4 regions of the Ruegeria sp. CH10 genome follow, and region 4 is predicted to be linked to each of the others. Evidence: riboswitches for the same ligand, from Rfam matches in the RefSeq annotation. Region 4 holds a riboswitch; each other region holds the start of a gene.
What was found. Region 4 has a riboswitch for cobalamin ahead of ACRZ94_RS12645 (hypothetical protein). Riboswitches for the same ligand answer to the same signal wherever they lie in the genome.
Positions count from the first base shown of each region.

Region 1 (7,953 bases), on a different contig from region 4:
CCCGCGATAAGGCGAACCGGACGGACCGGCCTCAATCCGTTTGCCTGCCAGCGCAGCCAGCAAGCCCTCGCGCTCGGCATGGGCCGACGGCGCGGGGTCGAAATTGCCGGTGACTTGCGGAACCCGGCCAAAGATGTGCAGCCCGCCGCCGAACTGGCTTTCCTTGATGTCGCAGACAAAGCGGTCGATACGGGTGATCGCCTCGGCGGTGCAGGTGGCCTGATCCAGCCCCAGATCGCTTTCCAGCCCGATGGCCTGCGCCTCATCCCGGATGTCTTCCTGCAGCCGGTCGCGGCGTTTGGGGTCTAGTCCGTCGGCGTTCGAGAATTCGTCCAGAAGTGACTCCAACCGCACCATCCGGTCGGGCGTACCGCTTTCCTTCAGCGCGGGCGGGATATGGCCCAGCGTCACAGCTCCGATCCGGCGTTTGGCTTGCGCGGCTTCGCCGGGGTCGTTGACGATAAACGGATAGATGACGGGCAGATCGCGGATCAGCACTTCGGGCCAGCAATCAGCGGACAGGGCGACCGATTTACCCGGCAACCATTCCAGCGTGCCATGCGCGCCGATATGGATCAGCGCATCTGCGCCGAGGCTTTTGCGCAGCCACAGGTAAAAGGCCACATAGCTGTGGCGCGGGGTGCGGGACAGATCGTGATAGTCGTCATCGCGCAGCTCGGGCGTGCCGCGCTCGGGTTGCAGCGCGATCAGAGCTTTGCCGCGACGCAGGGCAGTGAAATGCAACGCACCGTCCGAGAATGCCGGGTCGTCTTCGGGGTTGCCCCAGACAGTTTGCAGATCCAACTGCAAGTTCTCGGGCAATTCGGCCAGTGCGGTCAGGTATTCTGACAGCGGCCACGAAAGCCGCGCGTCCAGCAGAGACTCAGAAATCGGTTCGGCGGGCGCGGTGTCATAGCCTTCGGCCTGCAAGTCGGACAGCATCGCCTCGGCAGAGGCCAGTGCGTCCAGACCTACGGCATGGGCCATTTGCCAGTCTTTGCCGGGATAGGTGGACAGCACCAGGGCAGGGATTTGATCCACCTTGGGCGCATCTGACAGGTTCAGCCAGCCAGTGACCCGGTCCAGAATCGCCTCGATCCGTTCGGGTTCAGCCCGGTGGGCAAAGCGCGAATACTCCAGATGCGGATCGCGCTTACCCGGTTCCTTGAACGAAGCGATGCCCGCCGAAATACGCCCGTCCACCTCGGGCAGCACCACGTGCATGGCAAGGTCGGCGGGCGACAGACCCCGTTCGGCCTCGGCCCAGGCTTTGCGGCGCGAGGTGGCCAGCGCGACCTGAAACACAGGAACATTGCCTGCATCAAGGGGCGAAGTGCCCGACGCGCCTTTGCCCGAAAAAGACGTGGCGTTGATGATTGCCGATGGTTTCAGTGCGGTGATGTTTTCCCGCAGCCACTCGGCAGCTGCCGGCGCTTTCAGCGATGGCGCGAACATGCCAACCGCATTGAACCCACGGTCACGCAGGCTGCGGATCAAAGCCGCAACGGGCGCGGTGTCGGCGGATGTCAGATAGGCGCGGTAGAAGGTCACAAGGATGCGTTTGGCATCGCCAGAGAACGCTTCATCCATCGGAATCACGCCGCGATCCGGGCACCATGCACCGCATTCGGGGATGGTTTTCGCACCCATCACCGGCCCGGCATAAAGCCCGGCGGCCAATGCCATTTGCGCCAGCGCGGCCTGCGCTGCAACTTCGCCACCCGTGTCACACAGATGCGCCAGACGGCGCAGGGTTGAGACGGGCAGGGTGGAAAACTCATCCAATCGTGTATCTTCGCGCCCATCGGCGGGCAGGACGGCCAGAGCCAATCCCTTGGCCTGCGCCAGCGCCAGAACCTGCTGCAACCCGTAGGCCCAATAGGGCACCCCGCCGATCAGACGGATCAGGATGCCCTTTGCCCCCTCCAACGTCTGTTCGACATAGGTGTCAACGGACAGGGGATGTTTCAGCGCCGTCAGATTGGCCAGCCGCATTGTCGGCATGCGCCCTTCGGGCCCGCCACCGCGATGCCAGCCCGCCGCAAAAGCGCCAAGGTCGCTGTCCGAAAAGGACAGCACCACCAAATCCGCAGGGCTCTGGCCCAGATCGGTTGGGGTTTCGGTTTCCTCTAACCCGTGGCTTTCGCGAAAGACGACGTGCATGGCTTACTCGGCGGCCTCGGTCACGCCCACGAGGATATCGCGGATTTCAGCCTCTTTGATGTCGTCATGCTCGGCAATGACGACCAGACGCGAGCGACGCTCTTCGCCGGGTTCCCACGGGCGGTCATATTGGTGACGGACGCGCGCACCCACGGCCTGCACCAGCAGACGCATCGGTTTGCCCTGTACGGCGGCATAACCTTTGACGCGTAGGATGTTCTTCTCATTTGCCAGGCGTTCGATTTTCGCCACCAGATCGGCAGGATCGGTCTGTTCCGGCAGCTCGACAATGATGCTTTCGAAATCGTCATGTTCGTGATCGTGGTGGCCGTCATGATGCGACGGACGCGCGTCCATGTCATCCTCTGCCGCGGCCTCCAGACCCAACACGACGCGCACATCCACAGCGCCTTCGGCGACCTCGACGACAGGCAGGGGGCGCGGAGCCTCGGCTGCGATGAACTCTTTGGCTTTGGCCACGCCTTCGGGGCCAGCCAGATCAGGCTTGGTCAGCAGGATGATGTCGGCGCAGGAAATCTGATCTTCGAACACCTCGGACAGGGGTGTTTCGTGATCAATCGAGTCATCGGCCAGACGCTGGGCATCCACCGCCTCGACATTGGGCGCAAACCGACCGGCGGCGACGGCCTCGGCATCGGCCAGCGCGATCACGCCATCCACAGTGATCTTCGAGCGGATATCGGGCCAGTCGAACGCCTTCAGCAACGGCTTGGGCAGGGCGAGGCCAGAGGTTTCGATCAGGATGTGATCCGGGCGCGGCTCCAACGCCATAAGCGCCTCAATCGTGGGGATGAAATCATCGGCCACGGTGCAGCAGATGCAGCCATTTGCCAGTTCCATGATGTTCTCGGCCGGGCAATCCGGGATGGCGCAGGATTTCAGGATGTCGCCATCCACACCCACATCGCCAAACTCGTTGACCACAACGGCCAGACGTTTGCCCTGCGGGTTCTGCATTAGGTGACGCACCAAGGTGGTTTTGCCCGAGCCCAAAAAGCCGGTGATCACAGTGACGGGAAGTTTTTCAAGAGTGCTCATTTCAGGGCTCCAATCGGGGGAATGCGGGCCGCACAGTTTTTGCGGAAATGTTCAGGGCGTTCGCGCCATTTGACCAGACCGTCCTCGGTCGCGAGATATTTGGTCACGCCTTCGATGATGGTCTCGACATGGTCGGTTTCATTGAGGTTCTCATAGACAAAGGTCCAGCGCGCAGGGCCACCGCGCAGCACGATTGAACACCCCTGATCGCAGTTCGACAGGCACTCGACCGGTTTCAGCTCGATCCCCTCGGGCAACTCGGCCTCTGCCAGCGCCTTGTGCAACAAGGTGCCGGGCCGTTGGGCGTCATCCTCAACCGGCAGGCCACGGCGACAGGTGGTGCAGACCAGTAGTTCGACTGGCGCGCTTTCGGTCACGTCTCTCATCCCCCCAAATCCTCTTCGCGGGGGACGGGGTTTCATGCGGGCCACGTCGGTACATGGACCCGACACCGGATCACCCCGTCCGGTTTCTAGTTCGGGCGCTGGCAGGTCTCCCGGCTTGCGGATGTCAGAGGATCACTCTGGCAGATGTCCCGCCTTCCCGGTCCTATTGGGCCAGTGGCTTTGGGCACCCTCTCCGGTCACGGTCGCGGGGGCGGCTGCGTTTGACGGATGACCCGCTGACGCATTCCCTTTTCATCTGCACATGCAGACACCAACGACAGCGACATGCGGCAGTGTTGGCCCGCTTGTCAAGCGAGTCGCGCCGATCCGCGGCAGGGCGGGTAAAAAGCGACCTGTCTGCGTCGCTGGGCGGCATGATCCCCGGTTGCCAACGTGCTGGCATGGAACCAGAACACAAGCGGGAGGGCGTGTCGCATGAAGGTAGGGTTTATCGGGCTGGGCAATGTCGGCGGCAAGCTGTCAGGTTCGCTGTTGCGCAACGGGATTGATCTGACGGTTCACGATCTCAATCCGGATTTGGTCGCAGCGTTTGTGGCAAAAGGGGCCATAGCGGCCGAGGGACCGGCCCAGCTGATGCGCGATTGCGAGGCGGTGATCACGTGCCTGCCTTCCCCGACCGCGTCAGACGCCGTGATGCAAGAGATGCTGCCCGAGGTCCGTCCGGGCAAAATCTGGATGGAGATGTCCACCACCGACGAGGCCGAGGTCAAGCGCCTTGGCGCCATGGTCATCAAGGCCGGTGGTGCGGCTGTCGATTGCCCTGTGTCAGGCGGATGCCACCGGGCGGCGACGGGTAATATCTCGATTTTCGCAGGCTGTGACCGCGATACCTTTGAGCGCATCCTGCCGTTCCTGACCACGATGGGCCGCCGGGTGCTGCATACCGGCGATTTGGGCACGGCCTCGGTTCTGAAAGTGATGACCAACTATCTGGCCACGGCCAACCTGATCACATGCTGCGAGGCGCTGGTGACGGCCAAAGCTGCGGGTATGGACCTGAACACGACCTACGAGGCCATCAAGATCTCGTCTGGCACGTCCTTTGTGCATGAGACCGAAAGCCAGGTCATCCTGAACGGCTCACGCGATATTTCGTTCACGATGGACCTTGTGAAAAAGGATATCGGCCTGTTTCAGGACGTCGCCGACCGGGCCGGGGTCCCGCTTGAGATCAACCCGGCGATGATCCGTATCTTTGACGACGGGATTGCCCGCTTTGGCCCGCGCGAATTGTCGCCCAATATCATCAAGCGGCTGGAAGAGGCCACAGGTCTGAACATCACCGCGCCGGGTTTTCCGACTGAGATGCTGGACGATGAGCCCGAAGAACCCGGATACGAGGTCATCCCCCAAGGGCGTGGGGCCGAATGACGCAAGCGAAGGGCTTTGGTCGGTTGGCCGAAAACTGGAGAAGTGGAGGCGAGTACCTGTTTTGAAATCGAACCCACTCTGAACTAATTGATAATAAAACAGATACTTAAGCGAATCTCACATTCTTCGTAACCAAGAAATGTTGCGGGATTTGTTGCGGGATTTGGTTGCGAACTCTCTCACAACCAAATCGCCTTAACCTTCATCATCTTTTAGTTTTGGTATCCCGAGAATTGGGTCATCACTAGGCTCTGGGAAGATCAACTGGTTTTGCGTTTCCAACAATTGATCGTAGATTTCGGCTTCACTCTCATCAACGGTTTCGTCCGCGTCATCTTCCTCTGTTTCGCTGGGTGGCGCTATCCTCAGTTCGATAGTCAGGCTCTCTGCGCACTGCTGCGGCAATGATTGAGCGTTACGCGCAGGTTTCGCCGGGTGAAACTGATGACGTTTTGACGCTTCTAAGTGAGGCCAAGGAGAGCAAAGCGTGAACGGAATTGTAAAATGGATTGTAAAATGCGCTTCGGCAGAAATTGCCAATGCTTCTAACCCATTGAAAAGTAGTGGAGGCGAGTACCGGAATCGAACCGGTGTACACGGATTTGCAATAACTTGACCATATAAAAACATATTTGAAACAATGAGTTATGTGGAAAATTTTAAAGTGTGCTACAGTTTGTGTAAATCCCCTTGCAGGATTTTTCACAAATGTATGTGTTGAACAGAGTGTTTAACAAGCGTTGGTTGCCATCCCAGTAGTGCAGATTATTGTAGCATAGCTTTGACGCTATCGTCGTGTTTTAGCAGCTTGCGTTTTCTGCCACTTGTACCGAGATTGAAACAACTTGTTAGTCTCTCCGTAGTCGAACTCGACGGCATGCGCGCAGTTGCTGTAGCTTGGGAAAATTCCGCGTGCTGCGTTTTCAGCTATTAGTCGGCCTCTTTGAATGGCTCGACTCGTCAGTATGGTCAGCATCATACGATCATAGCTGTCTTCGTTTGCGATGACCTTTGCATCGTGCTCGAGTTCTGGACTGTAGGTGTCACTGACATTTGAACGAACACCCAGCCGCCAAAGTTCAAGCGATGGGTGTAACGCCTTGAAGCGCAATACATGAAGATACCGAAACAGCATGTCTTTGTTTTGCCGCTTACCGGCCAAAATGTACTTTGGATTTGGTGGTGAAAGTACTTTGTCGCGCTTTGGATAGGTGTCCAATAAGGCGTTAATTTCCTTTGCGATACGCGATTTGGGTAAGCCGATTGGGACTGCAACGAGTAACGTATTTTGACTCCCCTGAGCGATCCAATCGTCGTTGAGATAGTCAGCTACGCGATCAAAAGTTGCTGCTGTAGGCTCGCGCTTCTTACCTATTGCAGCGATTTTCGAAACCTTTGGTTTTTCTCCGCGAAAACCGCATAGCTCCATTCCTCTCTCTCGCCACCAATCTAAGAAAAGGACTCTCTGTACGTCGCCGAAATCGTCAAATACCGCTAGTATCTTGTCGAAGTCTTCAGGCAACTTCTTGTTCTGTTCAGGTGTCAACTTGCCAGACTGATACAGGCGCGCCAGCTCGTAGCTCGGGCTTAGTGCAAGATATTCGACCCACAGCATGTAAAAGCCCACTTTGGTGGCCCAGAGATCGCTCCTCCTAAAATCAGTCGGAAGTGTTTTGAGAGGGGCTCGATCAGTCATCGCCAGTCGTCGTTTGAGACTTGATTTTGAGGTGCAAACATTAACCCACTAATACACATATTATCACAGATATCCAGATAGTGGGTTAGCGGCTGCTACGTTGTGATTGTCGCTGATGAGAGCGGCAGAAACGAAGCTCAAACAACGGAGATTAACATGAGCAACAAAATTAACACCTCAATCGCAACCTACATCGAAACCAAGGCCATTGAGCTAGCGCAAAAGCGTGAGACCTGGGAGCGGGGCACTTACAAGCGCAGCAATGAAGAACTCTACGAGCTGCTCAGCGAGTGTCTTGATTTCCATAATGAATTGAAAGGCAATGCGCCTAAGTGCAAGGCGCTTAACGATCACCTGCGTGCCAACAAAATCGCATTCAATGAAGGTGCCAGTCTTGCTACACGCATCGTCCGCGCTGTGTTTGACTCCAGCTTCCAGAAGCGCGCTTATGGCTATGCTCGCGTAATCACAATCGCCGCCGATGAAAAGTCGCCAGGCGAAAGTATGAGTACGTTTATTTCCAAGCGTGGCGGTATCGAAGAACTGCGTCGTTCCAAGCCAAACGGTAAAACACCTGCACAAGTGCGCAAAGACAACATTGCATTTGCCCAAGAGAAGCTCAGCAAAATCGACGCGCTTGTCGAGCCTTTTAAGATCAACGCACCGACCCGCAAAGCCGCCGACGGTGCGGAACATAGCTTGTTCGTTGCGGTCATGCGACAGGAAGCAGATGGCAGCTACAGCATGGTCTACGAAACCAGTGCAAACTCAGTCGTTAACGCTGCGCTTGAGCAAGTAGGCAAAGAACAAAGTCAAAAGCACCGACAGCAAGAAGTCGAATCAAAGCAAACCCAAAAAGCACTCGATAGCGAACAAGCAGCAGCTATTGCCGCTGAGCAGGCTCAAGCCGCTTGATCTCAATGCACACGGGCGGGGCAAACTTCCCGCCCATTTAATCAAAGGAATGGAAAAATGCTTGCAAACAAATACAAGCCAACGACCTTTGCCGATTTGGTCTTTCAAACGGACATATCGCGCAAGAAACTTGAGAAATACGCAACTGGCGCAGCATCAGGGGACATTTTGCTGTACGGGCCTTTCGGAAGCTCAAAATCGGCAGCTGCGCATGTCGTAGCAAATCAGTCGAGACAAGAGGTTAGCGCAGGCTTTGAAATGGACGTTGACGTACTGAACGGCGCTGACTTTGAATCGGATCAACTAGAGTTGGTCGAACGTGGTTGGCAAATGTCCGGACAG
Region 1 is NZ_JBQFQY010000002.1:418,389-426,341, reverse strand. It holds gene cobN (cobaltochelatase subunit CobN) at 1-2,163, opposite strand, end outside; gene cobW (cobalamin biosynthesis protein CobW) at 2,167-3,222, opposite strand; gene ACRZ94_RS08440 (DUF1636 family protein) at 3,219-3,608, opposite strand; cobalamin riboswitch at 3,692-3,899, opposite strand; gene ACRZ94_RS08435 (NAD(P)-dependent oxidoreductase) at 4,044-5,000, shown strand; gene ACRZ94_RS08430 (hypothetical protein) at 5,196-5,540, opposite strand; gene ACRZ94_RS08425 (hypothetical protein) at 5,788-6,615, opposite strand; gene ACRZ94_RS08420 (hypothetical protein) at 6,853-7,611, shown strand; gene ACRZ94_RS08415 (AAA family ATPase) at 7,669-7,953, shown strand, end outside.
Region 1: another riboswitch for cobalamin. It lies ahead of ACRZ94_RS08440 (DUF1636 family protein); the one in region 4 lies ahead of ACRZ94_RS12645 (hypothetical protein).

Region 2 (7,953 bases), 320 kb from region 4:
CGTTGATGAACTTGCCGTGCTGGCAAGCCGTCGTTCGCTGGGAACCGAGGTAAGCTTTGGCGACAAGACACTGACGACCCAGGACATCGACACCTTTGACTTCACCGGCTGGGACATGGCGCTGTTTGCCATCGGCTCGGACGCGACCAAGGTCTACGCGCCCAAGGCGGCTGCGGCGGGTTGTGTGGTGATCGATAACAGCTCGCTCTATCGCTATGACCCGGACATTCCGCTGATCGTGCCGGAGTGTAACCCGCAAGCGATTCACGACTACAAGAACAAGAATATCATCGCCAACCCCAACTGCTCGACCGCGCAGATGGTTGTGGCGCTGAAACCGCTGCATGACCGCGCGCGGATCAAGCGCGTGGTTGTCTCGACCTATCAGTCGGTTTCGGGTGCCGGCAAAGACGGCATGGATGAGCTTTGGGATCAGACCAAAGCGATCTACAACCCCACGACTGAGGTTGAGCCGAAGAAATTCCAAAAGCAGATCGCTTTCAACGTCATCCCGCAGATCGACGTCTTCATGGAAGACGGATCGACCAAGGAAGAGTGGAAGATGGTGGTCGAGACCAAAAAGATCGTCGATCCGTCGATCAAGGTCACAGCCACCTGCGTCCGCGTTCCCGTTTTCGTTGGCCATTCCGAGGCCGTGAACATCGAGTTCGAGGAATTCCTGGACGAAGACGAAGCCCGCGACATCCTGCGCGAAGCACCGGGCATCATGGTGATCGACAAGCGTGAGGCTGGTGGCTACGTCTCGCCCATCGAATGCGCGGGCGATTTCGCCACCTTCATCAGCCGTATCCGTCAGGATTCGACCATCGAGAACGGTCTGAACCTGTGGTGCGTGTCCGACAACCTGCGTAAAGGTGCCGCCCTGAACGCGGTGCAGATCGCCGAATTGCTGGGCCGTGAGGTTCTGAAAAAAGGCTGAAGATCAGCCACCGCATCATGACCAAGGGCCGCCTGTAAGGTGGCCCTTTTTCTTTGCGCGGATTTACGTGCCACAACCCGGATGTTGACAGGGATCAGAGAAAACACATTAAATTTAATTGATACTTGCATAATAGCCAAAACCGAAAACGCATCAAAAGCTTGCTCGGGCCGCGTTTCAAGGACCCGGATTTCGCCAAAGACAGTGATCGGCACGCCAACTCATTTCTGAAAAAGGAACTCTCTTATGTCACACCTGTCCACGGCGACTATCATGAATGATCTGATGAATGGTGAGCTGAGAGCGGCGCATCTCTATTGGCAGGCTGGTGCCTGGTGCGTGGAACGCCATCTGGATGGCTGCGCCGAGCTGTTGCTGGCCCATGCGGATGAAGAGCTGACGCATATGAAGAAGATGCTCAACTATCTGGTGGATTGCGAATGGCCGATCCAATTCAAAGAGCTGCCGGAACCCAAGGTCGAGACGAATTCGGTTCAGGAATTGTTCCAGATTATTCTGGACCACGAAAAAAAAGTGACGGACGGCATCAATTCCGCCGTCAAGGCGGCGCAGGCCACTGATGACCACAGCACCTTTGAGTTCCTGCAATGGTTCGTCATGGAACAGCGCGAAGAGATCAAGACCTTTCAGGGTATCATTGATCGTATCAACCTGATCGGCGACGGTCCGCACGCCCTCTATTACATTGACAAGGAGGTCGCCGAGATTTCGGCGTCGATGGCCGGAGGGGACGCGGCAGTTTAGATCGCAAAGCGCGCTGGAATGGTGTCAGAGCGCTATTTGCGCGCTCTGGCGGTGCGGAACAGAAGCAAAAAGACGAACACGGACCCGATGGATGTTGTCACGATCCCGACGGGCAGTTCCTGCGGGGCCAGAAGCAACCGGCTGAGGATGTCGGACCCTGTCAGCAGCGCCGCGCCCACGATGGCGGCCGTGGGCAGCAGGCGTTTGTGCAGCGGCCCCGCAATGCCGCGTGCGATATGCGGCACCATCAGGCCCACAAAGCCGATCACACCCGCGACGGAAACGAAAACAGCCGTGGCCAGTGCTGCGGCAAAGAACATGCTGAACCGCAACCCCTGCACCGGGACACCCAGGGTCGAAGCGGTCAGATCCCCGGTCAACAGCGCATCCAGCCAGCGGTTGCGGTACAGCGAATAGGACAGGATCAGGACCAGACCGGCGCAGACCAGGGGAAACGTCTCCCACCGGGCCAGGCCCAGACCGCCCAGCATCCAGAAAATCACCGAATGCGCGGCGCGGCTGTCGCCTGCGAAGATCAGGTAATTGGTGATGGCCGAGAACAGAAAAGACACCGCCAGCCCGGCCAGAATCAGCTTTTCAGGCGCGCTTGTGCGCAAGCCATGCACCAGCGCCAGCACGATCCCAGAGGCCACAAGCCCGCCGCAAAACGCCGCCAGCGGTAAGGTCCAGAACCCCAGTATGTCTCCGGTCACAGTGATCACGAACACCGCCCCCGCCGCCGCGCCTGAGGACAGGCCAAACAGAAACGGGTCAGCCAGATCGTTGCGCGTGGTGGTTTGCAGGACGACGCCGACAATGCCCAACCCGGCGCCGATGACCGCCGCGAACAGGGCGCGGGGCAGGCGCAGGTCAAAGACGATGCGATGCAGCGGGGACATATCCCCATCCGTCAGGCCGGTGCCCAGCAAGACCGCCTGCAACGCATCCGAGGCGGGGATGGGCGTGGTGCCGTAGACCGTGGAAATCAGTAAGAGGGCGGCCAGAATGACCGCCCCCAGCACGAGCATAACGCCCAATCGGGTCATATCAGTTGAGGCCCGGGTGCATTGCCTTGGCCATTTTCGAGATCGCCTCGATATTTGCCGGTCCGGGGGTCAGTTCCTCGTACCGCAGGCCGATCCAGCGTTCGTTCTTGACCGCGTCAGTCTGCGACATCACCGGATGTTCCTGCAGGAACTTGAACGTATCCGCCGCGCCATTGCCGGTCTGATAGTCCAGCAGCACCAGGAATTCCGGGTTCGCGGCGGCCACGGCCTCCCACGAGGTGCGGCCCCAGCTGGTGTCCATGTCATGGGTGACATTCTCACCACCCGCAGCTGCAATCATCGCGTCGGGGATGGCGAATTTGCCAGCGGTAAAGGGCGCATCTGCCGGGCCGTCCAGCAGGAAAACGCGGGGTTTGGCGACATCGGCGGTTTGCGATTGAATCGCGGCCAGTTCCTCTTTCCAGCCAGCGACCAGCGCCTCGGCCTTGTCTTCGACATGCATGACGGTGCCCAGACGCAGAACGTCGTCAAACAGCAGGTCCATGCTGGCCTCGGGGCGGTCCTTGTCCAGATGCACGCAGCTTTCCGTCAGGATCATGGTCTTGATGTCAAAGGGTGCAAGCGTGTCGGGGGTCACGTCACCGCCCGGCTTCATGCCGTAGTACCAACCGGCAAAGAACAGATCGGGCTCTACCGCGACCAGGTTTTCAACGGTCGGGTATTTCGGGGCCAGCTCAGGGATGTCACCGCGCAGAGTGTCAAACTCGGGGCTGGTTTTGTACCAGCCGGTGATGCCGGTCAGGCCCACGATCTTGTCCTGCAGACCCAGCGCAAAGGCCATGTCGGTCATGTTCATGTCATGCACGACCAGACGCTCGGGCTGGGTTTCAAAGACCAGCGGTTCGCCGCAATTGTCGACCGTGACCTCATGTGCCGAGGCACCCCCCGCAATGGTGGCCACGACGGCAGCAGACCAGAGTTGTTTCATGTGCAATAGTTCCTTGGGTTAAGTTGAAACAGGTGTTCTTCGGATATCCAGGGCCGGGATCATCCGGCCTTCGTGCTGAAAGCACAGGTAATCGACACCAAACGTGTCGCGCACATGTTCGGGTGTCAGCACGTCGGCCACCGTGCCAAAGCTGGTCAGACGTGTGGATTTCATCAGCGCCACATGGGTTGCGAATTCCGGGATCATGACCAGATCGTGCACGATCATCACAACCGTGATACCCAGTTCAGCCACCAGCGACAGCATCCGCCCCTTGGCATCCGGGTCCAGATGGTTGGTGGGTTCATCCAGAAATAGTAGGGCCGGGTTTTGGGCCAACGCGCGGGCGATATGCGCCCGCTGACGCTCACCCCCGGACAGTTGCGCCATGCGCTTGCCCGCCAGAGCGCCAAGATGGGTCAGGTCGAGTATCCGGTCCAGTTCAGCCGCGTGTTCAGCCGCAGACCGGTCGGCGCGGATCGGGATCTGCCCAAGGGCCACATAATCGCGCAGCTCCAGCCGTCCGTCAGGGTATTCCTGCTGGCTGACAACGGCGATCATGCGGGCGCGTTCGGTGGCCGACATCTGTTTCAGGCTGCGCCCGCCGACACGGACATCGCCCAGAACCAGATCAGCCGCACCGCATAGCAGGTTCAGCAGCGTTGTCTTGCCTGCCCCATTGGGCCCCGCAATGGCCAGAATTGCCCCTTTGTCCAATTCGAACGAGACGCCCTGAAGCAGGACATCCCCGTTCAGGGCGTAATACTCCAGGTCTTCAGCAACCAAAAAGGGAGGGTGAGTCATGGTCGCCCTCCAAACTCCAGTCGCGGCATGCGGGACAGCGTCTTGGTATAAAGCGCCCGAGGCCGGTCCGTTGCGCTGGTCCAGCCATCAACGCTTTGCTGGTATTGATGGGCAAAGGTGGCCAGCGCGTCGATGTCGCGCTGCGTGCGGATGTCGCCGAACAGGTATTGCGCCTTGCCCACCGCCTGAAACCCAACCGTTATTGGCCGGGCACAGCCTGCCATACAGTCCACGGTGCGCACCGCAAACCCCACAGGCAGCTTATCTGCAAGCGCTGTTTGAATGGCCTCTGCGCTCAGTTCACCTTTGCAGGTCGTGCAGATCAGAATGACATGATCAGATTTTTCCGACATCCTCAGGCCCGCCCGTCAACAGCGGCCACAGAGGGTATCGATCGTCGAAACACGCGCCAGTCGTGTCATCATAGCCTCCTTCCAGGACGCCCCGCCCCGGGTTGGTTGAACACATGATGGCAGGTCTCCTGACTTGCGGGTCGTGGCTTTGCCATCCTTCCCAGCCGCTGGGCCAGTGGATATTTGGCATTGCTCACCGCTTACAGTTGCGGGGGCAGTCACGGACTTGGCGCCTGTTGGCAAACCGCACCGTATTCCCTTTCTCTTCCCCTTGCGGGGAACCATCGTCAGATGGACTGCCCCAGTTCCTGCGATGGGTCAATGATAAAGTTCTCAGTTTGACAGTTTCCGGAGTGGGCGGGCGCAGATAAACTCTGCGCGTGCCCGCGGAAAGAGGCTGGAATGATCCCGTCTGATCGGTACAGTCGGGACATGCGCAATTGGGTTCACATTCTGGCCTTGTTGGCCCTGGGCTGGTTCGGCACTGCGGCCGCATCGGGCCAGGTGTTGGATTGGTCTGAACTGCCAGATCCCGCTGCCCAGAATTACGAGGACCCGTTTCGCGCCCTCACGCCCGAACAGTTCGATGATGTCATCTTTGCCCTGCGCCTGCGGGGCAGGTTGCAACAGGGTGCAGGCAGCGACGAAGAGCGCCGGAAATGGCAGATGCTTTTAACAGAAACCGAGGCCGCTCTGACAGCCGATGCAATAGATGTGGATTGGCTGCTGGATCAGGTGCAGGCGGTCACGCAGCGCCGGGATAATGCAGGATCTGCGGGCAATCCCGATCTTGATGGCCAGACCGTCACGCTGATGGGGTTTGCCATCCCTGCGCCGCCGGATGCGGATGGGCAGAGTGTCGTCTATCTGGTGCCACAAAGCGGGATGTGCAGTCATCTGCCCGCGCCGCCGCCCAATCAGATGATCCGGGTCCGGTTGAATGTCGACTGGACGCCCAACCATGTCCATCAGCCCGTGCGGTTGACCGGAACGCTCAGCATTGATCCGTCCGCGCAAAACGTGATGGTCGTTGACGGGATCATGCCCATGCGCACGACCTTCCTGCTGGAGTCCGATCACGTCGAAACCCTGACTGCACAGGAGGAGCAGTTGAACTGGACCCAAAGCACCAAGGATCACTTCCGCAAGGCAAACCGGCGCAAAAGTGGCGGCGCGCAAACTGCGGACTAAGGGTTGCGTCCCCGCGCTTTGTTTATTTGACAAAGCCCCGCGCGCCGTTACCCTGAGACATCTTTTTCGTGTATGAGTAACGTGGTTCGCGCCTCGCCAGAGGCCATGGTTGAACAGATGAAACGCATTGACCTAGCACAGGTTGCGTCCCGGCACTGGGATGTTGTGATCGTTGGCAGCAGCTTTGCGGCAATGTTCTTTGCGCATGGTTTACCGCCCGATCTGGATGTGCTGATCGTCGAACAGGGCGGCATGCGCCCCCATGATACGCAGCTGCGCGATGGCTGGCGACCGGGTGAGCCGATCGCACAGCGCAACACATCCGGTTTGCGCAAGGACTGGCTGAGCTTCATCACCTTTGGTGGCAATTCGAATTTCTGGTGGGGGGATACGCCTCGGTTTCACCCTGATGATTTCCACCTGCGCACCCGGTTTGGCGTCGGGGTGGATTGGCCCTTTGGGTATGAGGACCTGACCCCGTATTATGAACGTGCCGAAACCCTGATGGAGATTGCGGGCGGCGGGTCTGACCATATCCTGCCCCGCGACAAACCCTTTCCGCATCCTCACCACATACAATCGCGCGCCGATCAGGTGCTGCAGGCCCATAGCAATGCGTGGGTGCCGCTTCCGACCGCGCGGGCAAACGGGGGGACGCGGCCGACATGCTGCGCAAATGGCGTCTGCGGCATTTGCCCCATAGATGCAAAATTCACGATCCTGAACGGATTTGAGCATCTCGCACATCCCCGCGCCCATTATGTGCTTGAGACCGAGTTCCGCGCGATTCTGCTGCAGGGTGGGCAGGCCACGCATGGGGTGCTGCGCGGGCCGGATGGGAAAGACATCCAAGTGCGGGCCAGCGCCTTTGGGCTGGGGGCCAATGCCATTTTCAACGCGGCAATTCTGTTGCGGTCCGGTGTGACGTCTCCGGCGCTGGGCCGGTATCTGAACGAAGAGGCCTCGCAAACCGTTGTGATCGATACGGCTACGCTGAAAAACTATTTTGGCGGAACGTCCGAGACGAGCCACGGCTATCACTTTTATCACGGTATCGACCGCTCCGAGGCGGCGGCAGTGCTGATCGAAAGCTCGAACGCGCCCGCCAATATCCGCGAGGAACCGGGTAAATGGACCAACCGTTTGGTCCTGACCCTTGTGGCCGAGGACCTGCCCATAGCCGAAAACCGCGTTCTGCTGGAAGGTGACGCGCCGGTGATCGAATGGACGGGCCACCACCCTTATGCCTTTCGCGGTCTGCAACGCGCGCTGGATGGGTTGCCCGACATTATCCCAGATGTGCTGGATAAGGTGAGCGCGGGGCGCATTCAGCCTTCGCAGGCGCATATTCAGGGCACGCATCGGATCAGTACGGACCCCGCCGAGGGGGTGGTGGATGACTATCTGCGCCTGCACGAGGCCCCGAACGTCTTTGCGCTGGGCGCCGGGGCGTTCCCGACCTGCTCACCGGCCAACCCGACCCTGACCCTGTCGGCATTGTCACTGCGCGCAGCCGGGGTGGTGCGATGAAACTGTCCAGACGCAGCGCATTGTTGGGGGGTGTTTGTCTGGCGGCAAGCGCGGGCGGGCTGGCGTTTGCCCTGCGACCGGGCGGCGTTGCAGCCCATGCTTCGGAGGTCATCGCGCGTGTCTACGGGGCCGAAATCGCAGCCCACCCCGCCGCGCAGGAGTTTTGCACGGCCTATGAGGCTTTTGTGATCGCCAAAGGTCTATCAGGTCAGGCGGTCAACACTGTCTTCAACCTCCGAGCCGGGTCGCTGCCTTATATTGCTGATGAGACCAAGAAAATGAGCCGCTCTATTGTGCAGAAATTCGCGACCTCGACCAATGTTGTGCTTGCACATGAATTGGGGATCGAACTGGAGTTCGTGGGAATTTTCCACC
Region 2 is NZ_JBQFQY010000003.1:159,025-166,977, forward strand. It holds gene ACRZ94_RS10975 (aspartate-semialdehyde dehydrogenase) at 1-940, shown strand, start outside; gene ACRZ94_RS10980 (ferritin) at 1,214-1,705, shown strand; gene ACRZ94_RS10985 (FecCD family ABC transporter permease) at 1,738-2,751, opposite strand; gene ACRZ94_RS10990 (ABC transporter substrate-binding protein) at 2,753-3,700, opposite strand; gene ACRZ94_RS10995 (ABC transporter ATP-binding protein) at 3,719-4,504, opposite strand; gene ACRZ94_RS11000 (DUF1636 family protein) at 4,501-4,857, opposite strand; cobalamin riboswitch at 4,959-5,158, opposite strand; gene ACRZ94_RS11005 (DUF3299 domain-containing protein) at 5,260-6,048, shown strand; gene ACRZ94_RS11010 (GMC oxidoreductase) at 6,121-7,578, shown strand; gene ACRZ94_RS11015 (hypothetical protein) at 7,575-7,953, shown strand, end outside.
Region 2: another riboswitch for cobalamin. It lies ahead of ACRZ94_RS11000 (DUF1636 family protein); the one in region 4 lies ahead of ACRZ94_RS12645 (hypothetical protein).

Region 3 (7,953 bases), on a different contig from region 4:
TTTTTGTCTTGAAACATCTCTATTCTTCCCAGATTGCTACGGCCTGCCCTAGCAGGTCCCGGTTCATTGTCACGCCAAGGCCCGGCGCATCAGGAGGCAGGACACCCCCGTTTTCGATCGGCGCGTCAAAGGCCCCGGTCTGGATCGTCACCATGTCACGCGGGTCCAGAACGCAGCGCAGCAGGCGTTCGGGCACCGTCGCACCCATATGGAAGATCGACGCGGCCGACAGCGTTGAACCCACCGTGTCCTGTACGCTGATCGTCAGACCGGCGGCGCGACAGATGTCGCGGTGACGACGGGCATGGGTCAAACCGCCGGCCTTGGAAATCTTGAGGCCAATACCATCGGCCACGTCCAACGCGACCAGTTTGGCAATATCGCCATCCTCTTGCGCCAACTCGTCCAATATGATCGGCACATCGCAGCGCTGGCGCAGCGACAGGGTCTCGCGCCACGTTGCACAGGGGGCTTCAAGGACGAAGTCCAGCCCGTTCGGCAGCGCCCGTAACATGCGCAGCGCGGTCTCGGGGATCAGACCGCCATTGGCGTCGACGATGAAGTATTCACCCGGTTGACGATCCGCCAGTGATGCCGCGATGCGTTCGGCGTCCAGCGCCGGGCCGCCCTCGGAATCCAAGGCACCCACTTTGACCGAATGGCCCATGTAACCCATCGCGCGATGTTCCGCGACGCGGGCGCGCATATCCTCGGGCGTGCCTGCGTAGATCGAACTGATCGCAGGCAGGCGGTTACCCGTCGCACCGCCCAACAGTTTGTAGACCGGCAGGCCGACCGATTTGCCGAACAGGTCCCAACAGGCCAGATCCAGCGCCGATTTCGCGTGGTTGTGCCCCAACAGGGCCTCATCCATGGCGTCATTGATCCGATCAACATCGCGGGGGTCGCGGCCGATCAGATAGGGGGCAATTTCTTCGACCCCGGCCCGGGCGCCCCGCGCATGGGCGGCGATATAGTTGGGACCAAACGGCGTGGATTCGCCCCAGCCTTCGGTCCCGTCATCCGCGGTGATGCAGACGATGACACTGTCGAACCCGGTATAGATACGCCCGCCTGACAGCTCGTACGAGCCGCCGGCATAGGGCAGGTGCAGTTCAAAAAGCTCTATCTTGCGGATTTTCATGAGGTCACCTGCGGCGGGATCAGCACCAGTTGCCCGGTGTGTTGTTTGCCAAGGAAGTCTTCCTGGGCCTTGCCGATTTCGTCCAGCGGATAGGTCTTGGCGACGACGGGGCGGATTTCACCGGCTTCGATGTATTTGATCAGGTTTTCGAACACGATGTCTTCCTGAAAGGTGCAGCCAAACAGCGTCAGGTCTTTCAGATAGAGCGTGCGCACATCGATCTGACAGATGGGCCCGGCAATGGCCCCGGCGGTGGCATATCGCCCGCCCCGGCGCAGCACGTCCAGCAGGCTGGGCCATTGTGGCCCAGCGACCAGATCGACCACCACGTCAATCGACCCTTCCCCCAGTTCCGCGACCAGATCGGCGTTGCGATCCAGCACCCTGTCGGCGCCCAAGGCGCGCACGGCCTCTGCCTTTGCAGGCGAGCACAGCGCGATCACATGCGCCCCGCGGCGTTTCGCCAGTTGGACCGCGGCCGAGCCAACACCGCCAGACGCACCGGTGATCAGAACGGTTTCCGACCCAACGCTGGCGCGGTGCAACATGCCTTCGGCGGTGGAATAGGCGCAGGGGATGGCGGCCAGTTCTACATCGTCCCAATCGCAATCGACGGCATGGGTTTCACGCGCGGGCGCTTTGGTGAATTGGGCAAATCCGCCATCGCATTCGCTGCCGATGGTCCAGCATTCATAGGGGCGATAGTCGACATAGGTGCGCAGCATGTTGCGCACGATCACGCGCTCTCCGATCCGGGTGGGATCGACACCATCGCCAACAGCCACGATATGGCCGCAGATATCCGCCCCCTGTATGCGCGGAAAGGTCAGAGGGGTGCCCGACCAGCTGGCATCATCGTCATCTACAGTGTCAAAACCCTCGGCCCCACCACTTTCGGTATCGCCTTCAATGGATTTGGAATACCAGCCGATCCGCGTGTTGATGTCGGTGTTGTTCACACCGGCGGCTGCGACCTGGATCAGGACTTCGCCCGCGCCCGGTTGCGGAAGGGGCACGTCCGTGCGGTATTCAAGTTTTTCGATGCCGCCGTGACCGGTCAGCTGAACTGCGTGCATGGTTTCGGGTATCATTCAGTTATCCTCAGAAAGACGCGACGGGCGCGCCAAAGGCGCTTTCGTCCGGGGTAACGCCAAGGCCAGGTCCGGTCGGGCGCTGAATATGGCCGCCAACAATCTTGATGCCGTTTTCGGGGTCGTAGTTGCCCTCAATATAAGGGGCAGCAAGCCAGGCCCCTTCCATCAGGGTCGGGCGCACGGTCGAGGCGATCTGCGTGCAGGCTGCCGCAATGATATCACCGCCCCAGCTGTCGTCGCAGGTATGGGGCAGGTTGCGCGCGTCGCAGATGTCGCGGAAGGTGCGCATGTTCTGCAAACCGCCAATGCGTGTCACCTTCATGCCAAACCCATCAACCAGCCCGGTCCCGGCGGCCGAGATCACGGTGTTCAGGTCCACGCTGTTTTCATCCATGTAGATCCCGTGGCTGACCTGCGGGCGGATCTTTTCAAGATCCTGAACGGTGTTGCAGGGCTGCTCCATGATGAACGGGATATCGGGGCATTCCCGGCTGGCGCGCAGCGCATCGCGCGTGGTCCAGCCTCGGTTGCCATCAACGGCCAGCCGCATGCCCGATCCACCGATAACCTCCCAGACTTTGCGGATGGTCTCGATATCGATCTCAACGGGGCGCCCGCCGACCTTGACCTGAAGACGCGGATAGCCTTCTTCCATCTTCTCTTTCGCCAGAGCGGCGATATGGTCGGGCGCACCCACGCCGGTGGCGTAGTATGATGGCACCCGATCCGTTTGTGCTCCGCCCAGCAGGTCGGCAACACTAACGCCCAGCTTTTTGCCGATCAGGTCATGGGCGGCGATGTCGATGGCCGCCTTGGCATAGTTGTGACCGTTCAGCAGGCTGTTCATCTTGTGATGCAGGGCTTTGGGCCAAAGGTCCGCGCCCACAAGCCCGCTGGCTATCTGCGTCAAGGCGGCCCGCGCACCCAGCGCATGCGCTTCGGCATAGGTGGGGCCGACGGGGCAGGTCTCACCCCAGCCGACGGTGCCACTGTCGTCCACCAGTTTCACCAGCGTTGTATCCAAGGCCCAAACCTCGGCATTGGCCATGGTGTAAGGGCCGTTCTTGACCGGCAGGTCATGGGCGTAGATGTGGATTTCTTTGATCTTCACGTCAGATCCTTTTTCTGGTTGTGGGCCGGATGCGCCGGCGTCAGTGAATTCCTGCTGAGGCCAAAACCGCACGGGCGCAGCGCAGCGTGGCGTCTGTTGCCTGTTTGGTTCCGATGATGCGCGCGCTTTCCGTCAGACCCTCGTGCAGGACAAACAATGCCTCTGACAGCTGCTCGACATCGCAATTCTGATCGACCCTCAGCAGCCGTTCGCGAAACATCTGACGCACATGGGCCTTGTGCGTTTCTGCGGCCTCACGAATAGGGTCGCTTTCGGGATAGGCCGCCAGCGCATTGCGAAACAGGCAGCCAGTGTTTGAGACGTCGGCCAGCCAGTCGGACAGGCGTATCAGGACATGTAGAACATGATCCGCGCCCTCGGCCTCATCCTGACCGATCCATTCGGAATAGGCCGCGTCCCGATGGTTCAGCGCGCCGATCACCATGGCTTCGCGGCTGGGAAAATACTTGTAGAGCGTCCGCAACGAGACATTCGCCCCTTCGCGCAGGGCTTCGACGCCCTGCGTGGCAAACCCCATTTCCGAGAATTGCCGGTCGAGGTTCTCTGCGATCTTGTGTTGTGTCTCGTTCATGCGCCGTTGGTAGAGCGATCACTCTACCTGGACTGTTCAGTTTGCGACAGGGTTGTCTGATCTGCGACAAAAGCCAAAACGGATGCGCCTGCGCGGGGTGTCCCGCGCAGGCGTAAAAGGTAAACCGCTATGATTGACGTCAGACCTCGACAGCGACTTTGCCGATGGGGTTCGAACAACAGGCAAGGATGTACCCATCCGCGATATCATCCTCGGAAATCCCGCCATTATGGACCATATGAACTTCGCCCGCCGTTTTCCTGACCTTGCAGGTGCCACACACCCCAAAGGTACAGCCTGACGGGATGTTCAGGCCAACCGACCGCGCTGCGGCCAGAATGGTTTCGGTTTCCGACACTTTGGCGATGACGTCAGAAGTTGCAAAATGGATTTCTGCAGTTGCCCCGTCATCTGGTACCAGATCGTCCAGTTCCGGCTGATCGGCCACCGTTTCCACAGGCGCGCCAAAGCTTTCCTGATGGTAGCTGCCCATGTCGAATCCCAAACCGGTCAGGGCATCGCGGACGGCCTGCATAAAGGGTTCGGGACCGCAGCAATACACCTCACGTTCCAGATAATCCGGAGCCATCAGGCCCAGCATCAATTGGTTGAATTGGCCTTGATATCCAGTCCAGGGGCGGTAGGGGTCGGCCTCTTCCACAACGAATTTCAGATCCAGACCGGGCGTTCGGCTGGCCATCTGTTCCAGACGTTGGCGAAAGATGATCTCGGACGGGCGTTTGGCGCAGTTGATGAAAACGATGTCCAGATCGCGCCCTTCATCCCACATGCACGTGGTCATCGACATCATCGGCGTGATGCCCGAGCCTGCCGAGATGAACAGAAACTTGCGGGCCGGGCTTTCCACATTGGTGAACAGGCCAGCCGGACCGATGGCCCTGATTCCCATGCCCGGCTTCAGGTTGTCCAGCATCCAGCGCGTTCCAATGCTGTCGGGCTGCGCTTTGGCAGTAACCGTGACAGAGCGCGGCCGCGATGGAGAGGACGAGATCGTATAAGTGCGATGCACGACGCCTCCGGGCTGGTCGGGGGCTGGTATTTCCAGCGTCAGAAACTGGCCGGGATGATAGGCGAAAAACGCGCCTGACGGGGCCCGAAACGTAAAGCTGGCCGTATTGGGCGTTTCAGGCACGACCGAGACGCATTCCAGCATCTCACTATCCTGCCAGACCGGGGCCACTGTATTGAGGTCTTTCATCCCCGTTACTCCGCAGCCATGACGTCAGGGGCCACATGATTCGCCAGCGTGTTGCAATACCATTCAACAAACTGCAGCACCCCGGATTCCTGTATGCCTGAATAGGGTCCCGGCACGTAGGCCGGGCTGTTGATACCTAGCTGGTTGTCCTCGACCACCTGCCGGTCTTCGTCATTGGTGGCCATCCAAACCTCGGTCAGACGCTTTAGGTCATAGTCTGTGCCCTCGACGGCCTCTTTGTTGACCAGCCATTTGGTGGTGACTTCGGTCTCGGTTGGGCTGATCGGAGTAATACGGAAGACAATCGAATGATCGGCCAGGAAATGGTTCCATGTGCTGGGGTAATGAAACTTCAGCAGCGTCCCGGCATCGGCAAAGGGCGCGCGGCCCAAAAACCGGCGCACGGCGGATTTGCCGTCCATCGTATAGCTTTCCGCCCCTTCCTTAAGAGGCATCCGCGCCAGACGGTACTGGCCGTCATCATGCAGATAGAACTGCGAAGGCATGCCGGCCGCTTTGCACCGGTCGAAGTGGTCTTGCATGAAGGCGGGGGTTTCGCCGCCTTCGATCCCGGTTACAGAGGGGTCATCCGGGAAAGTCCGGCAGAGCGAAGGATGGTTGCCGCCACAGTGATAGCATTCACGGTTGTTTTCCCAGACAAGTTTCCAGTTGCCCTTTTCGACGATGGTGCTTTCAAACGCGATCTTGGCGTTGTTCAGGTCGTGGGGCTCAAGATAGGGGCGTGCGATATTGGCAAAGGTGTCAAAGTCGGGGGCCTCATCCGCAAGACAGATGTAGATAAGACCGGCCAGTTCGCGGCAATGCACGGTTTTCAACCCATGTTGTTTGGGATCGAAATCGGGGCCCATGTCCCGCGCCCAAAGAAGCGAACCATCCAACTCATAAGTCCATTGGTGATATGGGCATACGAGTTTCGGCGCATTGCCCTTTGCCGCCTTGCAAATAACCGAGCCGCGATGGCGGCAGGTGTTGTGAAAAGCCCGGATCTGATCGTCTGCGCCGCGCACGATAATCACGCGGTAGGCGCCCACGGTATAGGTAACGTAATCGCCCTTTTTCACCAATTCACACGCGGGAATGGCAAACAGCCACTGGCGGTAATGTATGGCCTCAAGGTCGGTCCGAAAAACATCGGGGTCCGTGTAAAACGCCTGCTCCAGAGCATAGGCTGGGTTTCGACGTGCCAACAGGCTTTGAATGTTGCTCACTTCTGGCTCTCCTGCCGCGCCCCGCGGCATTGCTTGGGCAGATGACAAAGAAGACCAGCCCGGAGCCGCGCGAGGATCGCGTCCGGAACATGCGCCCCCACCGCCACCCGCGGTTTGACATATCTGCAAGGCTGGTTTCCGGACTTGGAAGGGGCTTTCACCCGGTTCGGCACCTTCCCGGGATCCTCGTCCCAGTGGTTCTTGCCGAGCCTGACCTTCGTTACCGTTGCGGGGGCAGTGGCGGAATTTCACCGACTTCCCAATTATCCACCGCCCGGGTCTCGGGCGGCAGCACCTCACACGCGCACCCTAGCCGGGGTCCTTCTGGCCGCTGGAAAAAATGCGACATTTTATGCTGAAAAACTGACACGATGATTTTTTGACGGCGCTGCACGGATATTGGGGCCGGGTTTCTCGGGCCTCAGGCCACCGAACCCCTGTGTCGCGCTTTGCCGCCGCTTGGGGCTATTGGGATTTCTCAACTTTATGTAAGATCCAATCCCTCACCCTTTGCGCATCATCCGAAAGGGGGGTCTTTTTGGACCAGACCAGATAAAATCCCTTACCCGTGGCCCATTGCCAATCGGCTTTTGCGGCAAGAAGCCCCTGTTTGACCAGCCTGTCCGTCAGGTGTTTCCATCCAAAGGCGAACCCTTCTCCGGCCATGGCGGCCTGAAGCACAAGAGCGTAATCATTCAGGCGAAGGCCTGTGTTCGGCACAGCGGTGCGGATTGAAAAATTCGCGAACCATTCGCTCCAGCTTGGGCGCTGCCGTATCGGTTCTTCCAGATGGATGAGCCGCTGGGTCAACAGGTTCGGAAGGCTGCGCAGATCGACCGCTGCTGCCATGACACGCGGCGATGCGACGGGATAGATCACCTCGGGCGCGATCAATGCACATTCGCAACCCGACCAGTCCCCATTGCCCAGCCGTATCGCAAGGCTTATGTTTTCGGCATCGATATCGGGTTCCCGGTCGCTGGATTGCAGGCGCAAATCAATGCCGGGATAGCGTTTCTGCAATTCCGCAAGGCGCGGCATAATCCAATAGTTATTAAACGCCGTAGATGCGCTGAGCGTCACATATCCCGTCTGGTTGAGTTGTTGAATGGATGTCACTGACAAAGACAGCTGCTCAAAGGCGCGCGTGACATCAGCCAAAAGCCGTTGTCCGGCGCTGGTCAGAACAACCTGACGATGGCTGCGGGTGAAAAGCGGCGTGCCCAACCCCTCTTCCAGGCGACGGATTGCGACGCTGACGGCGGGTTGCTGCACGTTCAGCTCCTCAGCGGCGCGCGTAAAGGATTGCAGGCGAGCGGCCGCCTCAAAGACGACAAGATGGCGGGGTGAGCCAAGGAGCTTCCAGAGTTCTTGCATAAATTGCTTTTATGCTAACCATTCAAATTTACAAGCGTCACAACCCGGCCCTCAATCGTTAAAGTCGCGCGAAAAAATGGAGTAGCTCACAATGGCTCGGCGCGCGCGTCAATCCCGTTCCCGCGGTTCAGAGGCCGGTTCAGTTCCGGCATCCCCCTATATCCAGCGACGCTTGGCGTTTTTTGAT
Region 3 is NZ_JBQFQY010000005.1:287,143-295,095, reverse strand. It holds gene ACRZ94_RS16200 (SDR family NAD(P)-dependent oxidoreductase) at 1-17, opposite strand, end outside; gene ACRZ94_RS16195 (mandelate racemase/muconate lactonizing enzyme family protein) at 20-1,144, opposite strand; gene ACRZ94_RS16190 (alcohol dehydrogenase family protein) at 1,141-2,235, opposite strand; gene ACRZ94_RS16185 (mandelate racemase/muconate lactonizing enzyme family protein) at 2,246-3,349, opposite strand; gene ACRZ94_RS16180 (TetR/AcrR family transcriptional regulator) at 3,390-3,941, opposite strand; gene ACRZ94_RS16175 (FAD-binding oxidoreductase) at 4,081-5,160, opposite strand; gene ACRZ94_RS16170 (aromatic ring-hydroxylating oxygenase subunit alpha) at 5,166-6,419, opposite strand; cobalamin riboswitch at 6,502-6,703, opposite strand; gene ACRZ94_RS16165 (LysR substrate-binding domain-containing protein) at 6,855-7,766, opposite strand; gene ACRZ94_RS16160 (trimethylamine methyltransferase family protein) at 7,858-7,953, shown strand, end outside.
Region 3: another riboswitch for cobalamin. It lies ahead of ACRZ94_RS16170 (aromatic ring-hydroxylating oxygenase subunit alpha); the one in region 4 lies ahead of ACRZ94_RS12645 (hypothetical protein).

Region 4 (7,953 bases):
GCCCGCAAAAAAGTGACCAAGCTGAGGGTCGCAGGCTGCGACCTTGTCTTTGCGCTGGCGCATACGGGGCTGGGACCGTCTGATCCCGAACCCGATCTGGAAAACGCTATTGTCCCGTTAGCTGGCATTGACGGCATCGACGCGATCATCGCCGGGCATGCCCACCTGACGCTGCCGGGGCCGTCCTATGAGGGGTGGCAGCATGTCGACGCTGTGCGCGGACGTGTTCATGGAAAGCCCGTGGTCATGCCGGGATCGGCCGGGTCTTACCTTGGGGTGATCGACCTGAGTGTTCAGCAAGCCGCAGACGGGCGCTGGGTGGTCGCCAACCACCGGTCTGAGCTTCGATCGGTGTGCCCTTTGGATCCTTCCACGGAGGAATCCGTAACCGAAGACCCTGACCTGATTTGCCTGTTCGAAAAGGCTCATACCGAAACCCGCCGCAAAGCCGCGCAGCCGGTGGGACACACCGAGCAACACTTGCACAGCTATTTCAGTTTCTGCTCCGAAGACAGGGGTCTAGCGCTGGCCGCAGCCGCACAGGCCGCGGGTCTACGGCCTTATCTGCAGGGCACGGCCTATGCGCAGTTGCCGCTGATCTCGGCCATCGCCCCGTCTAAATTCGGTGGACGGGCCGGGCCCCGGTTCTTTACCGACGTGCCGGCGGGCGAGATTTGCCTGCGCCACGTCAAGGACCTGTATGTCTTTCCCAACGAACTACAGGCGCTGATCCTTGACGGCACTCAGCTCGGCGACTGGTTGGAAATGTCGGCCAGTGTGTTCAATCAGATCATACCCGGGCAGGAAACCGACTTGGTAGACCCCCGCCGCGTGGGCCATAACTTTGATATTCTTCATGGGCTCAGCTGCCAGATTGACCTGACGCAGCCCGCCCGGTTTGATCCGTCAGGGCAAACCATCCATCCCCAGGCCTCCCGGGTTCGGAACATCCTGTTTCAGGGCAACCCGCTGCGCCCTGATCAGCGTTTTGTGGTTGCTCTGAACAATTACAGAGCCAATGGCGGTGGTCACTTCCCGCATTTGGAGCGGGCAGAACGAATCCCCCTTCCGATCCTGTCAGTGCAGGAGGTCTTACAGGCCTATATCGCAGGCAACCTGCCACAGGACCCTTTGCACCATGTATCCCGGCCGTTTCGGTTTGCTCCGATACCCGGCGGCGCCACCGCACTGATCCGAACCGGCTCGAAAGCGACGCAACATATCTCAGAACTGGATGCTTATCGTCCGCAGGTGCTGGGCGAAGACGCCGAGGGGTTTTTACAAATCCGATTGGCCCTGTGACGGGTTGCGTTCCACCGGTTCCTTACTTATATCAAGCCCTGAGAGGTTGGCGCGGGCGAGCGCCTCGCCAACCTGGTCAGGTCCGGAAGGAAGCAGCCACAACGAGCCCCGCTTGGGTCGATGTCCAACCTCTCACTTCATCCCCACAAGAAGAATAATACGCGCTATGCGATCAGCTTTGGCCAGACGGCTGCGCTGCGTCGGGCGAACGCGCCGATATGGCCCACTTTGGTCAGACCGAAATCCCCCGGTGACAAGAGATGGCGGCGCGCGTGCGGTCCGTACAGATCGGCCAGCCGCCACACCGCGTTCGGCGGCACGACATCATCGTCGTCAAACGTGTACAAATCCACCGGGGTTCTCGATTGCGCCCACCCCGCGTCGGGCAGGGTTTGGCCGATCTCGGGCAGGTAATTGCGGGGCGCGGTGCACCAACGGCGCCATTGCCAATAGACGCTGGCTGGCAAATCAGCGCCAAAGCCCAAGGCTTTGCCCGGCAGATAGCCGAGCGCTTTTACTGCAAGCGGCGCATGACCGTACCAGAACAACAAAGCCAGCGCCCGGTAAGGCCAAGGATGGTCAGACACTGTCACAGGCCCGGAGCAGACACAGATCATACGGTCGATCAGATCAATATCCGGCTGAACAGGCCCCAACATACCACCGACGGAATGACCGATGCTCCACTGCTGAGCCTCGGGAAACCGTCTCCGCATCTCGGTTCGCGCCGCAGGCATATCGATCAAAGCCCAATCCGCCATTGTGACCGTGGATGCCTTTAACGGCCCCTTCAGCGAATGGCCAAAATCGCTGTAGTCATAGGTCATGCAAGCCATGCCCTGTTCGGCCGCCAACCACCGGGCAAAGTGCTGGTAATAGTCGCGCGGCACACCTGTCGCACCGTGAATCACAACGGCAACTTCAGGATCAGCCACCGGCGCATAAAGACGCGCAGACAGCGTGCCTGTGCCCGAGGGGAATTCGAAGTCCTGCGTCGATACAGTCTGCGCGGTGTCCAGCATGGCGCGGCTCCCGATTCTGAACCAGACGGTTCACTTTTCTATACCGGCCCGATTTCCCGACCCAAGTCAACAGGGGCGCAACATGACCATGCGTCCACCTCGTCGCGTCAATTGCGCGCTTGACTCGGGTCACCTGCACCCGCTAGCGATTGCGCGATGGTTCTCGTCCCCGATCTTCGGGGCGGGATGAAAAGGGAACACGGTGCGGTTCTGATTGGCTATGCCGATATGAACCAAGGCCGCGACTGCCCCCGCAACTGTAAGCGGTGAGCAATGCCAAAATACCACTGGCCGAAAGGCTGGGAAGGTCGGCAACGCGATGACCCGCAAGTCAGGAGACCTGCCATCGAACACAACTGTAACTCGGGCGGGGTGTCCGGGCAGGTCGTCAGTTCGCTGTCACACCTGATCTTTGCCCCGCTCAATGCGCGGAGGGCGCAGTATGATCTGGAAGACAAAGACGCACGAATTCTCAGCCACCCTATGCCAGAAAACCGGCAAGACCTGCCCGGCCCTGGCGCAGATGGCCCGCGCCATCGTGCAAGCCATGGAAAGCGCAATACCGGCCACATCCGACGATTTCGAATTTGAAGGCAGCGCAGAGCTGGCCCATTGCCCGCAAGGATGTGCTGTTCGGTATCGGGCGAACAGAGACCAAATCCTCATGTTCGGCGGGGCCGAGGCTGACGCCCCCATCGACGCGCTGGAGGACTACGCAGAAATGCTGTTCGGGCCAGAGTTCACCACCCGCCCGGCTCAGATGTTGCCGACGCCTCCTTGCGCAATGCTGCAAGTGTCGAAACTGGCAACCGGGGCGGCGGTCCGGCCGGAACAGCGGGTGGCTCTCTAATCTATCCTTCCGGGGTGGCGCGATGGGCTTGCACCGCCCATTCCATCTGACCTTCGGTTTCGACCGCACAAGGGCGAACCGCGCGCAGGCGCTTCAGCGCCGCGTCCGGCAACTCGCCCAGTTCGACCATCAGGCGTAGCACGACCATTCCCGAGCGTCCGCACCCGCCCCGACAATGGACCAGCACCCGCCCCGCACCGGCCAATACCTCTTTCGCTGCGGTGCTGACATCGGGCCAGACGGCCTGAATATCAGAGGGCGGCGTGCCAAAATCGGCAACCGGCAAATGCGCCCATTGGATACCCGCATCGCGAAGATCATCCCCAAGGCGAGAGGCGCCTGCCTGCTGCATCTCCGCACCAGTGGTCATCGAAATCACCAGCTTCGGCTGCCATTCCCGCAGGACCGAGAAATCCCATACGTAGCCCCCCGCCCGACCCGGCAGAGGCGACAGGGCAAGCAGCCCGTTTCCCACGTTCACTGCATGAATCGCAAAATGACTCATATGCGTGCCCCTTTTTTCAGATGCGCTTCTACGATGCGCAAAGCGCGATGCAAACCGAATTTCACCCATTGCGGCGGTGGACGCGGGCGGCGGGGGTCTCTACGCTGCATCGGAACCCGAATCCGACAGAGCCCCCATGACCGACACGCCCAGCCCCGCCTATCAGGTTCTTGCCCGCAAATACCGCCCGGAAACCTTTGCCGATCTGGTCGGTCAGGACGCCATGGTGCGCACCCTGAAAAACGCGTTCGAGGCGGATCGGATCGCGCAAGCCTTCATCATGACCGGCATTCGCGGCACCGGCAAAACCACGACGGCCCGGATCATTGCCAAGGGCATGAACTGCATCGGACCCGATGGTACTGGTGGCCCAACGACCGAGCCTTGCGGCCAGTGCGAACACTGCACCGCCATCATGGAAGGCCGCCATGTCGACGTGATGGAGATGGACGCCGCCAGCCGCACCGGCGTGAACGACATCCGCGAGATCATCGACAGTGTGCGGTACCGTGCCGCCAGCGCCCGTTACAAGATCTATATCATCGATGAGGTCCACATGCTGTCGACCAGCGCCTTCAACGCGCTGCTCAAGACGCTTGAGGAACCGCCCGAACATGTGAAGTTCATCTTTGCAACCACCGAGATTCGCAAAGTGCCGGTGACGGTATTGTCCCGCTGTCAGCGCTTTGACCTGCGGCGGATCGAGCCCGAGGACATGATCGGCCTGCTGAACAAGATCGCAGCGGCCGAGAACGCGCAAATCGCTGAGGATGCTCTGGCCCTGATCACCCGCGCCGCCGAAGGATCGGCACGGGATGCAACCTCGCTGCTGGATCAGGCCATTTCCCACGGCGCCGGAGAAACCAGTGCCGATCAGGTGCGCGCCATGCTGGGTCTGGCCGACCGCGGGCGTGTGCTGGACCTGATGGACATGATCCTGCGTGGGGACGCCGCCGGCGCGCTGACCGAACTTGGCGCGCAATATGCCGAAGGGGCCGACCCGCTGGCCGTGCTGCGCGATCTGGCCGAGATCACACACTGGGTCTCGGTCGTCAAAATCACACCCGATGCGGCGGAAGACCCGACAGTTTCCCCCGATGAACGCGCTCGCGGGCAGCAAATGGCCGAGGCCCTGCCGATGCGCGTTCTGACCCGCATGTGGCAGATGCTGCTGAAAGCGCTCGAGGAGGTCTCGGCCGCCCCCAACGCCATGATGGCCGCCGAAATGGCCGTGATCCGCCTGACCCATGTGGCCGACCTACCCAGCCCGGAAGAGCTGATCAAACGGCTGCAGGATGCTCCACCCCCACCGCCCAACGGCGGGCCCGGCGGAGGGGTACCCGCCCCGACACACGCCGCCTCGGTAGCCACGAGCTATGTGCCGCCCGCGCGCGGCAGTGCTGGCGCGCCAACTGCTGCTCTGGCGCAGGATGTGCAGACGGCTCTGGCCCGCTACCCCAGCTTTGAGCATGTGGTCGAACTCATCCGCACGAACCGGGATGTGAAGCTGCTGGTCGAGGTTGAAAACGGTGTCCGGCTGGTCTCATACCAGCCAGGTCGGATTGAGTTCACGCCGACGGATTCTGCGCCCACCGACCTTGCCGCACGGTTGGGAACGGCATTGCAACGCTGGACCGGAAACCGCTGGGCGGTCACGATCGTGGCCAACGGAGAGGCCGCAACCATCGCCGAGCTGCGCGATGCCGCCGACCTGGCGGTCAAGGCCGAGGCCGAGCAGCACCCTTTGGTTCAGGCTGTCCTGATGCATTTCCCCAAGGCCCGGATCAAAAGCATAGAAACCCCCGAACAACGCGCCGCCAAGGTCGAAACCGAAGCCCTGCCCGAGGTCGAGGACGAATGGGATCCGTTCGAGGAAGACTGACATTGGCCTGCCAAAACCAACAAGCCCTCCCGCGCCCGCCACGGGCCATCGGCTGACGCCGATACCCCTGACTGGCCCAAGGGGAGGAAAGGTCTTGCCAAAGACCTTGACGACGGGCGGGAGCCCTTGTGCCGCATGCACAGCGCCCGTATTTAGGCTGCAAACCGAACCACAGGAGAAAACACGATGCTCAAAGGACTAGGCGGTCTGGGCGACATGGCCAAGATGATGAAATCCGCACAGGACCTGCAAACCAAGATGACCGAAATGCAGGAAGAGCTGAACAACCTGATGGTGGTCGGTGAATCCGGTGCAGGTCTGGTCAAAGCCACCGCCACCGCCAAGGGCGAGCTCAAAGGTCTGGACATTGATCCCTCGATCTTTAACGGCGACGACAAGGAAGTGGTGGAAGACCTGATACTGGCTGCTATCAAGGACGCCCAGACCAAGGCGGCCGAGCGTTCTCAGGCGGAAATGGCCAAGCTGACCGAAAGCATGGGTCTGCCAGCGGACATCAAGCTGCCGTTCTGACCTTCATCTCTTTCCAATTATCCCGGCCGGAGGCTCCCTCTGGCCCCAGACAGGACAGGCCGTGAGCTCGAACAGCGACATCGACAATCTGATCGACCTGATGGCCAAACTGCCCGGCCTCGGCCCCCGCTCGGCCCGCCGCGCGGTGCTGCACCTGATCCGCAAACGCGCCCAGCTGCTGACGCCTCTGTCGGACGCCATGCAGCAGGTCGCCATCACCGCCCGCGAATGCCTGAACTGCGGCAACGTGGGCACCACCGACATCTGCGACATCTGCAACGCCGAGGCCCGCGCAACCGGAGAGCTGTGCGTGGTCGAGGACGTGGCCGACCTGTGGGCGATGGAGCGCGCAGGCGTCTTCAAAGGCCGCTATCACGTGCTGGGCGGCACGTTGTCGGCGCTGGACGGAGTTGGCCCGGATGAGCTGCGCATCCCGCGCCTCAAGGACCGGGTCATGGCCGAAGGGATCACCGAGGTCATCCTCGCCCTGAACGCCACTGTCGACGGCCAGACCACCGCTCACTACATCGCGGATCAGCTGGAGGGACAGGTTCGCCTGACCTCACTGGCACAAGGCGTGCCGATCGGCGGAGAGCTGGATTATCTGGATGACGGGACGATCACGGCGGCGTTGCGGGCGCGGAAGGAGTTGTAGTTCTACAAAAGCGTGGTGCGCCTATTGTTGCTATGCTGAGGCCTTAATTCGGAACACCATTCCAAAGTATTGTGTATTCTGGTAACCAGTGATTTTCTATAGGTCTTAACCAAGATGACAATATTAAGAATTTTCAGCATGCTAGCTCTGTTGACCGCCTGCACGATTGGGGATGGAGTTGAATCTAGTGGCATAAAACTACCTGGCTCTGGAAACTCTACCACTCTGGTCGATGCTGGAAGAGGCGTCTGGGTAGTAACCGCCTTTGCAGACACAATAAGAACCATAAACTATTGCTTTTCTGTTTCGCCTCGACCGGGCCTACGAGATTTCAAATGCAAGAAAGCAATTGCGTACAGACCCAATACATCTGACACTTCGCCCGCAAACATTACAATTCCGAGCCGTGGAAACTCGACAATACTAATTGGCGCTTTGGATGGGGGCCTTTGGATCGTGACTAACGCGGTAGGTTCAGTGAAAACGGTAAACTATTGCTATCTGACCTCAGCAGAAAGTATCACGTGTGCAGGTCGACAAACCTACAAGCCAAACTAGCTAAATTTCTCGTTTCCAGCGTACTACCGTTGGCACGATGACAAGATCGTATGCCTGGACTATCTTTATGACCCGCCTTCTCGCACTTACCTTCGCCGCCTTCACCGCAACCGCTGCCTTCGCGCAAGAGCTCATCGACAAGGGCTTTGTCGAAGGCTGGAACATCATGATGGACCCCGCGCTCGGCAACGGGTGCCTGATCCAGACGGTGTATCAGGACCTCTCGGTGGTGCGGATCGGCTATGACGCACTGGACAATCGCGGGTATTTCGCCGTCTACAACAAGGCATGGGGCGATATTGAGCAAGGGCAGAGCTATCCGATCCGCTTTGAACTGGACGGTCGAAGCTTTGATGCCACCGCCATCGGGTTCAACCAGCGCGATGTGCCCGGTGCGACCGTCTTTTTCACCGACCGCAGTTTTGTGGATGCCATCGCGAAGAACAAGACGCTGACGGTCTACAACCCGGCAGGCGAGGTGGTGATGGCCATCGATCTGAAAGGCACGGCCAAAGCGCTGGACTATGCGCGCGAGTGTCAGGACCGCAAACTTTAACGAATCGGATCGAATAGCGCATCCGTCGCCGTGCAATCGCGGATTACGTCGCGACCGCAGGGCACCGGATCAAGGGCGCGGGACAGGCACAG
Region 4 is NZ_JBQFQY010000003.1:481,988-489,940, reverse strand. It holds gene ACRZ94_RS12660 (bifunctional 2',3'-cyclic-nucleotide 2'-phosphodiesterase/3'-nucleotidase) at 1-1,302, shown strand, start outside; RNA gene ffs (signal recognition particle sRNA small type) at 1,342-1,440, shown strand; gene ACRZ94_RS12650 (alpha/beta hydrolase family protein) at 1,467-2,324, opposite strand; cobalamin riboswitch at 2,465-2,686, shown strand; gene ACRZ94_RS12645 (hypothetical protein) at 2,767-3,174, shown strand; gene ACRZ94_RS12640 (protein-tyrosine phosphatase family protein) at 3,176-3,679, opposite strand; gene ACRZ94_RS12635 (DNA polymerase III subunit gamma/tau) at 3,816-5,561, shown strand; gene ACRZ94_RS12630 (YbaB/EbfC family nucleoid-associated protein) at 5,748-6,092, shown strand; gene recR (recombination mediator RecR) at 6,154-6,747, shown strand; gene ACRZ94_RS12620 (hypothetical protein) at 7,373-7,861, shown strand; gene ACRZ94_RS12615 (ribonuclease T2 family protein) at 7,858-7,953, opposite strand, start outside.